DNA from 2 places in the Pseudomonas sp. H2_A10 genome. Region 2 is predicted to be linked to the other one. Evidence: predicted binding sites of a transcription regulator. Region 2 holds the regulator's gene; the other holds the start of a gene.
The links. The regulator FliA, encoded in region 2, starts transcription of late flagellar genes. The targets are predictions, from matches to a motif close to CTAAAGTTTNNNNNNNNNNNGCCGNTAA.

Region 1: AB4O23_RS26490 (flagellar protein MotY) is a predicted target of FliA. The motif match lies at 2,068-2,095, and genes of this name have one in related genera.

What each region holds. Positions count from the first base shown of each region.
Region 1 covers NZ_CP162821.1:5,685,491-5,691,315, forward strand. The annotation lists gene AB4O23_RS26485 (argininosuccinate synthase) at 1-942, opposite strand, end outside; gene AB4O23_RS26490 (flagellar protein MotY) at 1,096-2,004, opposite strand; gene pyrC (dihydroorotase) at 2,161-3,207, shown strand; gene rnt (ribonuclease T) at 3,204-3,872, shown strand; gene AB4O23_RS26505 (peroxiredoxin) at 4,035-4,637, opposite strand; gene AB4O23_RS26510 (bacterioferritin-associated ferredoxin) at 4,882-5,100, shown strand; gene bfr (bacterioferritin) at 5,302-5,772, shown strand.
Region 2 covers NZ_CP162821.1:2,650,204-2,656,028, forward strand. The annotation lists gene flhA (flagellar biosynthesis protein FlhA) at 1-673, shown strand, start outside; gene flhF (flagellar biosynthesis protein FlhF) at 686-2,002, shown strand; gene fleN (flagellar synthesis regulator FleN) at 2,107-2,940, shown strand; gene fliA (RNA polymerase sigma factor FliA) at 2,937-3,677, shown strand; gene AB4O23_RS12410 (chemotaxis response regulator CheY) at 3,847-4,221, shown strand; gene AB4O23_RS12415 (protein phosphatase CheZ) at 4,240-5,028, shown strand; gene AB4O23_RS12420 (chemotaxis protein CheA) at 5,040-5,825, shown strand, end outside.

The DNA.
Region 1 (5,825 bases), 3.0 Mb from region 2:
CAGGCTGGCGTACTTGGGCATCAGCTCGTCTTTGAGGTGAGCCACTTCACGATCCAGGGTAATGGACTCGATGGCGCGGTGAGCGCGCAGCATGATGGTGCCGCCCGGGGTTTCGTAGCAACCACGGGACTTCATGCCCACGTAACGGTTCTCGACGATGTCGAGGCGGCCGATGCCGTGTTCGCCGCCGATACGGTTCAGGGTCGCAAGCACGGTGGCCGGGGTCATTTCGACGCCGTCCAGTGCCACGATGTCGCCGTTGCGGTAGGTCAGTTCCAGGTACTGCGGTTTGTCTGGAGCGTTCTCCGGAGAGACGGTCCATTTCCACATGTCTTCTTCGTGCTCGGTCCAGGTGTCTTCCAGCACGCCGCCTTCATAGGAGATGTGCAGCAGGTTGGCGTCCATCGAGTACGGGGACTTCTTCTTGCCGTGGCGCTCGATCGGGATCGCATGCTTTTCAGCGTAATCCATCAATTTTTCACGGGACAGCAGGTCCCATTCACGCCAAGGTGCAATTACTTTCACGCCTGGTTTGAGAGCATAGGCGCCCAGTTCGAAACGCACCTGGTCGTTACCCTTACCGGTAGCGCCATGGGAAATAGCGTCAGCACCGGTTTCATTGGCGATTTCGATCAGGCGCTTGGCGATCAGCGGACGTGCGATGGAGGTACCCAGCAGGTACTCGCCTTCGTAGACGGTGTTGGCGCGAAACATCGGGAAAACGAAATCGCGGACGAACTCTTCGCGCAGGTCGTCAATGTAGATCTCTTTCACGCCCATGGCTTGCGCCTTGGCACGTGCTGGCTCGACCTCTTCGCCCTGACCCAGGTCAGCGGTGAAGGTCACCACTTCACAGTTATAAGTATCCTGCAGCCACTTGAGGATCACCGAAGTGTCCAGGCCGCCGGAATACGCGAGAACGACCTTGTTTACGTCGGCCATGCCATCACTCCACGGGGTTGTACGGAAAGGCGTCGATTCTACCGACCAAAACCGTGGATTTACAGGGGCGCGACAGCAAATGAAGATAAAGCGACAGATTATGTCGAGCGGGCGACCGATGGTCGCACGCTACGAGCGCACTTATGACTGCCGTTATGAAGTGTGCGCAGGATTGCTCGGGCCACTGGCCTGGGGAGCCGGTTTCTCCGGAGCCGCTACCCGCTCAAGCTGAATATTCACACGGCGGTTGCGGGCCCGATTGGCGGCATTGGTGTTGGGCACCAAGGGGTAGCTTTCGCCATGGAAACGCAGGGTGACCTGGGATTCCTGAATGCCGTTGGCCTTGAAGTAATCCATCACCGCCAATGCGCGACGACGCGACACATCGCGATTGCTCAGGCGGTTGCCACTGTTGTCCGAATGACCGTTCAACTCGATATGGTTGACGGTTGGATCCGCCTTCATGAATTCGAGAATCACCGACAATTTCTGTTTGGCCGCTGCATCCAATTCGATACCGCCGCCGGGGAAGCCGACTTCGGTCTGCTTGACCTGATCGTAATTCATCGGCAACAGCTTGGCGGTGCACAGCTGATAATCGCTGTAGGCCTTGTTGAACTTGACCGGCAACAGGCGAATTTCCGAGTAGCCGCCCTCACGCGCATAATGCCGAACAGTCGGCGAGCGCCCTTCGAGCAAGCCATTGAACAGGCGACCAGCCTGAGCCTGGGAGCTGTTAAAAAGCACATCGCCACTGCCGGCGCGCACGGCACCGAGGTTGATGTCGCCACGCCCCGGCTGCCAGGGAGCAGCAGCGGCCAGTAGGGTGGCCGACCCGGCGCCCAGCGAGCCGCCATAGGCTTTCAGACGGAAAGTCGCTTGCTCACCGGCCCGGCGTACGAACTCACCCGAACCGAAGTCGGTGATCGGCTGGGTCAGTCGGCACTCGAACTTGTCGCCTTCCACCTTCCACTCAATGTTCTCCAGACGTGTCTGGAACGTGAGGGCCATCGCAGGCAGGCTGGCGAACACACTGAGCAGGGCTAGATAATGCTGGCGCACGGGAGGCTCCACTGGTTTCTACAACACTTCAAAGCGTCATACATCGATAAGGCATACGAAAGGCTATCGGATGCATCCTGCAAAACTTGATAGCGAGTGCCTGCAAGAGTCTTTTCCGGTAGCATTCCCACCAGATTGACCCGCCTGGAATCCCCAATGTCCGACCGCCTGACCCTGCTGCGTCCCGACGACTGGCATATTCATCTTCGCGATGGTGCTGCGTTACCTCAAACCGTGGCCGATGTTGCGCGTACGTTTGGCCGCGCCATCATCATGCCTAACCTGGTACCACCGGTGCGCAATGCCGCTGAAGCCGACGCCTATCGCCAGCGAATCCTCGCTGCACGACCGGCCGGCAGCCGCTTTGAGCCGTTGATGGTGCTCTACCTGACCGATCGCACCCAGCCCGAAGAAATTCGCCAGGCCAAGGCCAGCGGTTTTGTGCACGCCGCCAAGCTGTACCCGGCCGGCGCGACCACCAACTCCGACTCCGGCGTAACCAGCATCGATAAAATCCTGCCGGCCATCGAAGCCATGGCTGAAGTGGGCATGCCGCTGCTGATCCACGGTGAAGTTACCCGTGGCGACGTGGACGTGTTCGACCGCGAGAAGGTCTTCATCGACGAGCATATGCGCCGTGTGGTCGAGCTGTTCCCGACCTTGAAGGTGGTGTTCGAGCACATCACCACCGCCGATGCCGTGCAATTCGTCACCGAGGCTTCGGCCAACGTCGGCGCGACCATCACCGCGCATCACCTGCTCTACAACCGCAACCACATGCTGGTGGGCGGGATTCGGCCGCATTTCTATTGCCTGCCGATCCTCAAGCGCAACACCCACCAAGTGGCCTTGCTGGATGCCGCGACCAGCGGCAATTCGAAGTTCTTCCTCGGCACCGACTCCGCGCCCCACGCTCAACACGCCAAGGAAGCCGCGTGCGGCTGTGCCGGTTGCTACACCGCGTACGCCGCCATCGAGCTGTACGCCGAAGCGTTCGAACAACGCAATGCACTGGACAAACTCGAAGATTTCGCCAGCCTCAACGGCCCGAAGTTCTATGGCCTGCCGGCGAATACCGACCGCATTACCCTGGTCCGTGAAGACTGGACCGCCCCTGCCAGCCTGCCCTTTGGCGAGCTGACCGTTATCCCGCTGCGCGCCGGTGAAACACTGCGCTGGCGCCTGCTGGAGGAAACCAAGTGAGTGAAGACCATTACGACGACGACCAGGAACACGGCGGCGGCTCGCGCCACCCGATGGCCGAACGTTTTCGCGGCTACCTGCCGGTCGTTATTGACGTAGAAACCGGTGGGTTCAATTGCGCCACCGACGCCCTGCTGGAAATTGCCGCCACCACTATCGGCATGGATGAACAGGGCTTTGTGTACCCAGAACACACCCACTTCTTCCGCGTCGAGCCGTTCGAAGGCGCGAACATCGAAGCCGCAGCCCTGGAATTCACCGGCATCAAGCTCGATCACCCACTGCGCATGGCGGTAAGTGAAGAAACGGCCCTGGCCGATATCTTCCGTGGCGTGCGCAAGGCGCTGAAGGCCAACGGCTGCAAGCGCGCGATCCTGGTCGGGCATAACAGCAGCTTCGACCTGGGTTTCCTGAATGCCGCCGTGGCGCGCCTGGACATGAAGCGTAACCCGTTCCACCCATTCTCCAGCTTCGACACCGCGACCCTCGCCGGTCTGGCGTACGGCCAGACTGTACTGGCCAAAGCCTGCCAGGCAGCCGGTATCGACTTCGACGGGCGCGAGGCCCATTCGGCCCGCTACGACACCGAGAAGACTGCGGAGCTGTTCTGCGGCATCGTCAACCGCTGGAAACAGATGGGCGGCTGGGAAGACTTCAACGACTGAGAGTCTCCTGAACGCGCCGCGTACCCAATGTGGGAGGGAGCTTGCTCCCGATGGCGGCGTGTCGGTGATGTATCCATGGGTTGATGCACTGCAATCGGGAGCAACCCCCCTCCCACAAAAAACCGGCCTTCACAGGCCGGTTTTTTTTACCTTGAATCCGGCTTACAGCTTGCCGGCGTTCTCGGTCAGGTAGGCTGCAACACCTTCCGGCGAAGCGTTCATGCCCTTGTCGCCTTTCTTCCAGTTGGCCGGGCAGACTTCGCCGTGCTCTTCGTGGAATTGCAGGGCGTCGACCAGGCGGATCAGCTCTTCCATGTTACGGCCCAGCGGCAGGTCGTTGATGATCTGCGAGCGCACAACGCCCTTGTCGTCGATCAGGAACGCGCCACGGAATGCCACGCCGCCTTCGGACTCAACGTCGTAGGCCTTGGCGATGTCGTGCTTCATATCGGCAGCCATGGTGTATTTGACTTTGCCGATGCCGCCATCGTTGATGGCCGTGTTACGCCAGGCGTTGTGAGTGAAATGGGAGTCGATGGAAACGGCAACCACTTCAACATTACGCGCTTTGAAATCGTCCATGCGGTGGTCCAGAGCGATCAGCTCCGAAGGGCAGACGAAGGTAAAGTCCAGTGGGTAGAAGAACACCAGGCCGTATTTGCCTTTGATGGCTTCGGACAGTTTAAAGCTGTCGACGATTTCGCCATTGCCGAGAACGGCCGGTACGTCGAAATCCGGGGCTTGTTTGCCGACGAGTACGCTCATTGGGTATCTCCTGATGCAGGGGTGACGATTGAAGTAAAAGGACCGGTCATGAGTCTGCCGCGTTTAAGCGACAGGCCTGTGACGCAGTCACGCTTCGTGAAGACCGACCATCATACACGGAAAAAACCGTTCGTCAGCGCGAGGGCGATGGCGGTAAATAGCCTACGAATCTACTTTGACAATCATTCTCGTTAACATTAAGATCCATCGCACTTAAGCCTTAAACCCGCGACGGTTCTCCCTTATGTATGTGTGCCTGTGTACCGGCGTCACCGACGGACAAATCCGCGAAGCAATCTACGAAGGTTGCTGCAGCTACAAGGAAGTGCGTGAAACCACCGGCGTTGCCAGCCAGTGTGGTAAATGTGCTTGCCTCGCCAAGCAAGTGGTACGGGAAACCCTGACGCAGCTGCAGACAGCCCAGGCCGCGCTCCCCTATTCAACTGAATTTACACACGCCTGATAACGCGTGTTTTAAAGAACCGGACTTAGTGTCCGGTTTTTTTATGCCTGTAATTCAATTAGTTAGCGCCAAGACGCGGAACACAAACATTCTTATTCCGATTAATTTTCATTTATTATTCAATAACTTAGGTTTGACACTAAGGTTTTCGCCGCTCAAACTCCGCCCTATACACAGCTATTACAGGGCAGGACCCCAGTCATGAAAGGCGACATCTCAGTCATCCAGCAACTCAACAAAATCCTTGCCAATGAACTGGTCGCGATCAATCAGTACTTTCTGCATGCACGCATGTATGACGATTGGGGCCTGGAAAAGCTCGGCAAGCGCGAATACAAAGAATCGATCAAGGCCATGAAAGACGCGGACGCGCTGATCAAACGCATCCTGTTCCTGGAAGGCCTGCCGAACGTGCAGGACCTGGGCAAACTGAATATCGGCGAGCACACCCAGGAAATGATCGGCAGCGACCTGGGCTTTGAACGCAAGAGCCACAGCGACCTCAAGGCCGCCATCGCGCATTGCGAAGCCCAAGGCGACTTCGGCAGCCGCGAACTGCTGGAAGATATCCTGGAAGACCAGGAAGAACATATTGACTGGCTGGAAACCCAACTGGGCCTGATCGACAAGGTCACCCTGGAAAATTACCTGCAATCGCAGATGGGTGAATAACCCTTCGCCCACAGGTACAAAAAAGCCCCGCTCTCGTATGAGAAGCGGGGCTT
Region 2 (5,825 bases):
GGGCTATACCGTGGTGGACGCCAGCACCGTGGTCGCCACCCACCTCAACCAGATTTTGTACAAGCACTCCCACGAGTTGATCGGTCACGAAGAAGTCCAGCAATTGATGGGTTTGCTGGGCAAGGCCTCGCCAAAACTCGCCGAAGAGCTGGTGCCGGGCGTGCTGTCGCTGTCGCAACTGCTCAAAGTGCTGCAGGCGCTGCTGGCCGAACAGGTGCCGGTGCGCGACATTCGCAGCATTGCCGAGGCCATCGCCAACAATGCCGCCAAGAGTCAAGATACCGCCGCGCTGGTGGCGGCGGTGCGTGTCGGATTGTCGCGTGCAATCGTGCAAAGCATTGTAGGGCTTGACTCTGAGCTGCCTGTGATCACCTTGGAACCAAGGTTGGAACAAATATTGCTCAATAGTATTCAGAAGGCAGGACAAGGCCAGGAAGAGGGCGTTCTGTTGGAGCCAAGCATGGCTGAAAAACTGCAGCGTTCGTTGATCGACGCCGCGCAGCGCCAGGAAATGCAGGGCCAACCGGTGATTCTGCTGGTGGCAGGCCCGGTCCGGGCAATGTTGTCGCGGTTCGGGCGCCTGGCAGTACCGAATTTGCACGTTTTGGCTTATCAGGAAATTCCTGACAACAAGCAAGTGACTATCGTCGCGACAGTAGGGCCCAACGGCTGAGGGTAGTGGGTTATGCAAGTGAAGCGTTTTTTCGCCGCCGATATGCGTCAGGCCATGAAACTGGTCCGTGATGAGCTGGGCGCCGACGCCGCGATTATCGGTAACCGTCGTATTGCCGGCGGTGTCGAGCTGACGGCTGCCCTGGATTACACCCCCCAGGCCCTGGCGCCGCGCGTGCCGAACATGGAGCTTGAAGACGAGCTGCGCAAGACTGCCTCGCGCATCGTCTCGGCCCAGGCCGAACTGAGCATGCGCGGCGACAGCGATGCCACCACCAATCGCCAGTTGTTCGCCGGCCTGCCGCTGACGGCTGCCGAGCCGTTGGTCGAGCCCACTTTCATCGAACCGCCGCGTCCTGCCGCGCCCGCCCCGGCCGCCGCAGTCGACCAGCGCGCGTTCGACTCGATGCGCTTTGAACTCAATGGCCTGCGCGAGTTGCTCGAAGTGCAGCTCGGCTCGCTGGCCTGGACCCAACTGCAAGGCAGCAAACCGCAACAGGCCAACTTGTGGCGTCGCCTGCAACGCATCGGCCTGTCCGGCCCGTTGTCCCGCGACCTGTTGGCGCTGACCCACGAAATCGAAGAGCCTCGCCAGGCCTGGCGCATGTTGCTGGCCCACTTGGCGCGGATGATCACCACGCCACAGATCGAACCCTTGGAAGAGGGCGGAGTGATCGCCATGGTCGGCCCGGCCGGCATGGGCAAGACCACCACGCTGGCCAAGCTTGCCGCCCGTTATGTGCTTAAGTACGGCGCCCAGAATATCGCGCTGGTGAGCATGGACAGCTACCGTATCGGCGCCCAGGAACAGCTCAAGACCCTGGGCCGCATCCTCAATGTGCCGGTTACCCATGTCGACCCCGGTCAATCCCTGGCCAATGCCCTCGACCCGCTGCTGCGCAAGCGCGTGGTGCTGATCGACACCGCCGGCCTGCAAGCCAGCGACCCGGCGTTGCGTATGCAGCTCGAAAGCCTGGCCGGGCGTGGCATCAAGTCAAAAAATTACCTGGTGCTTGCAACCACCAGCCAGAAACAGGTTCTTACCGCTGCGTATCACAGCTACAAACGCTGCGGGCTGGCCGGTTGCATCCTGACTAAACTGGATGAAACCGCCAGCCTGGGTGAAGTGCTGAGCCTGGCTATCAGCCACGAACTGCCGGTGGCTTACCTGACCGATGGGCCGCGGATCCCGGATGATCTGCATCTGCCGCGCCGTCATCAGTTGGTCAGCCGCGCCGTCAGCGTACAAATGCAAGACGAGCCTAGCGAGGAAGCGATGGCCGACATGTTCGCCGATCTCTATCACAACCCGGCAAAACGGGTCGGTTGAGTCAGATGAACACCGTGAAAAGTATCTACATCGATGGTCTGCAAGCGATTCACGCGGCCAAGCCATGTAGCCTGCGTCTAAGCAAGACAAGGTAAAGAAATAAAATGGGCAGCATGCATCCCGTACAGGTGATCGCGGTGACCGGCGGCAAAGGTGGCGTCGGAAAAACTAACGTGTCAGTGAATTTGTCCCTGGCCCTGGCAGAACTTGGCCGTCGCGTCATGCTGCTGGATGCTGACCTGGGACTGGCGAACGTCGACGTTCTGCTGGGGTTGACGCCCAAACACACGCTTGCCGATGTGATCGAGGGGCGCTGTGAGCTGCGCGATGTGCTGCTTCAAGGCCCTGGCGGGATCCGCATCGTGCCGGCCGCCTCCGGCACCCAGAGCATGGTGCACCTGAGCCCGGCGCAGCATGCCGGCCTTATCCAGGCATTCAGCGATATCGGCGACAACCTCGACGTGCTGGTGATCGACACCGCCGCCGGGATCGGCGAATCCGTGGTCAGCTTCGTGCGCGCGGCGCAGGAAGTGTTGCTGGTGGTCTGCGATGAACCCACCTCGATCACCGACGCCTACGCCCTGATCAAATTACTTAACCGTGACTACGGCATGAACCGCTTCCGCGTACTGGCCAACATGGCCCAGAGCCCGCAGGAAGGGCGCAACCTGTTCGCCAAGTTGACCAAGGTCACGGATCGCTTCCTCGATGTCGCCTTACAATACGTCGGTGCAGTTCCCTACGACGAGTGTGTGCGCAAGGCTGTGCAAAAGCAGCGTGCGGTCTACGAAGCGTTCCCTCGTTCCAAATGCGCATTGGCGTTCAAGGCTATTGCCCAAAAGGTCGATACTTGGCCGTTGCCCGCCAACCCACGGGGGCATCTGGAGTTTTTCGTCGAGCGATTGGTACATCAGACGAGCGCAGGACCCGTGCTATGACAGCGAACGGCTATAACGCCTACAAGAAGTCCGCCCGTGACAGTCAGGGCGAGTTGATCGAGCGTTATGCGCCGCTGGTCAAGCGCATCGCCTATCACCTGCTGGCACGCCTGCCCGCCAGCGTCCAGGTAGAAGACCTGATCCAGGTCGGCATGATTGGCCTGCTCGAAGTGTCAACCAAATACGATGCCACCAAAGGCGCGAGTTTCGAGACGTATGCGGGTATCCGTATCCGGGGCGCCATGCTCGATGAAGTGCGCAAGGGTGATTGGGCGCCTCGTTCGGTACACCGCAATACGCGCATGGTCAGTGACGCAATTCGCGCAATTGAAGCAAAAACCGGTCGCGACGCTAAAGATCACGAAGTTGCGGCCGAACTCCAATTGAGTCTCGACGATTATTACGGGATTTTGAACGACACCTTGGGCAGCCGCCTGTTCAGTTTCGACGACCTGTTGCAGGACGGTGAACACGAAGGGCTGCACGAGGACGGCGCGAGTACTCATATGGAGCCGGCGCGAGACCTGGAAGATGAACGCTTTCAGGGTGCGTTGGCGGACGCGATTGCCAATTTGCCTGAGCGTGAGCGACTGGTATTGGCGCTGTACTACGACGAAGAGCTGAACCTCAAGGAAATCGGTGAGGTCCTGGGGGTCAGCGAATCGCGAGTCAGCCAGTTACACAGCCAGTGCGCCGCTCGCTTGCGGGGGCGTTTGGGAGAGTGGCGAGCGCGCTGACAGGCAGTGTGGGGACACTGCAAAGCGATACCGCGAAGGTGATGGATCTTCGCGGGTTCGGCCCGTGGTGCCCCCGGCAGTCCTTTTTGTGTAATGCCTGTTGATTGAAATGACGCGTCCAGGTGCTGGGCGCGTTTAAGACTGCTTGGAGGTCGAATTGGACAAGAACATGAAAATCCTCATCGTTGATGACTTCTCAACGATGCGGCGGATCATAAAAAACCTGTTGCGTGACCTTGGGTTCACAAACACGGTCGAGGCGGATGATGGCCTTACGGCGATTCCGATCCTCAACAGCGGGAGCATCGACTTTCTGGTAACCGACTGGAACATGCCGGGCATGACCGGTATCGACTTGCTGCGTCATGTGCGGGCCGACGAAAAGCTGCGCAGCCTTCCCGTGCTGATGGTCACCGCCGAAGCCAAGCGTGAGCAGATCATCGAAGCTGCCCAGGCGGGTGTTAACGGTTACGTGGTCAAGCCATTCACTGCACTGACTCTGAAAGAGAAGATCGAAAAAATCTTCGAACGCATCCACGGCTGATGCCATCGCGGGGGAGCTATGGAGCATAACGAAACGTCACAGGGAGACTTTGAGTCGACCCTGAAAAAACATGCTCACCAGTTGGTCGACAGCCTTGAAAAAGGCCAGTTCGGCGACGCGGTGCAGTTGATCCATGAGCTCAACCAGACCCGTGACCGCGGCCTGTATCAGGAAGTGGGCAAGCTCACACGCGAGCTGCACAGTGCGATTGTCAATTTCCAGATTGACCCGCACATGCCCCAGGCCGAAGAAATCTCACAGATCACCGATGCCACCGAACGCCTGTCCTATGTGGTCAGGCTGACTGAGGCGGCGGCCAACCGCACCATGGACCTGGTGGAGAACGCCACGCCCCTGGTCAACGGCATGGCCACTGAAGCCCAGGCCCTGAGCGCCGATTGGGGCCGCTTCATGCGCCGGGAAGTCGGGGCTGAGGAGTTTCGTGAGCTGGCACGTCGGGTTGAAGGCTTCTTGTCGCGCAGCGAGCAGGAAAACCGCACGGTTTCCAGCAACCTCAACGATATTTTGCTGGCCCAGGATTACCAGGACCTCACCGGTCAGGTGATCAAGCGTGTGACCCAGTTGGTCACCGAAGTGGAAAGCAACTTGCTCAAATTGGTGCTTATGGCAGGCCAGGTTGACCGTTTTGCCGGCATTGAACATGACCGCGAAGCGATCCTCTCGGAAAAAGATCCACAAAAACATCTCGCCAAGGGTGAAGGTCCGCAGATTCATGCCGATAAACGTGAAGACGTTGTGTCAGGTCAGGATGACGTAGATGACCTGTTATCCAGTTTAGGCTTCTAAGGAGCACCCACATGAGCTTCGGCGCCGATGAAGAGATCCTTCAGGATTTCCTTGTAGAGGCCGGCGAAATTTTAGAGCAACTGTCCGAGCAACTGGTCGAGCTGGAAAGCCGCCCGGATGATGCGAACCTGCTCAATGCAATTTTTCGCGGTTTTCACACTGTAAAAGGGGGCGCCGGCTTCCTCCAGCTCCATGAGCTGGTGGAGTGCTGCCACATCGCCGAGAACGTGTTCGACATCCTGCGCAAGGGTGAGCGTCACGTTGATTCGGAGTTGATGGACGTGATTCTCGAAGCACTGGATGCGGTCAACGGCATGTTCAGCCAAGTGCGTGAACGTGCCCCGATCACGGCGGCCACGCCGGAACTGTTGGCGGCCCTGGCGCGCTATGCAGAGCCTGCGGACACTTGCGCGCCGGTGGTTGAAGCGGCGCCGGAGCCTGTGGCGGAGCCTGAAGCGGATGTCACGGACACTGAGTTCGAACAACTGCTCAACTCCCTCAGTGCCGTCAAGGCCGAAGCCGAAGCACCGGCCGCCGAAGCCCCGGCAGCGGCGCCGACCAGCGAAGACATTACCGACGCAGAATTCGAATCGCTGCTCGACCAGCTGCATGGCAAAGGCCAGTTCGCCGCTGATGCGGTGGCGCCTGCCGCTGCCGCTCCTGCACCTGCCGCAGCGGGCGGGCCGGTCAGCACCGACATCACCGACGACGAATTCGAAGCGTTGCTCGACCAACTGCACGGCAAAGGCACCTTTGCGGCCGATGCCTTGCCGGCAGTCGCCGCCACCGCCGCTGCG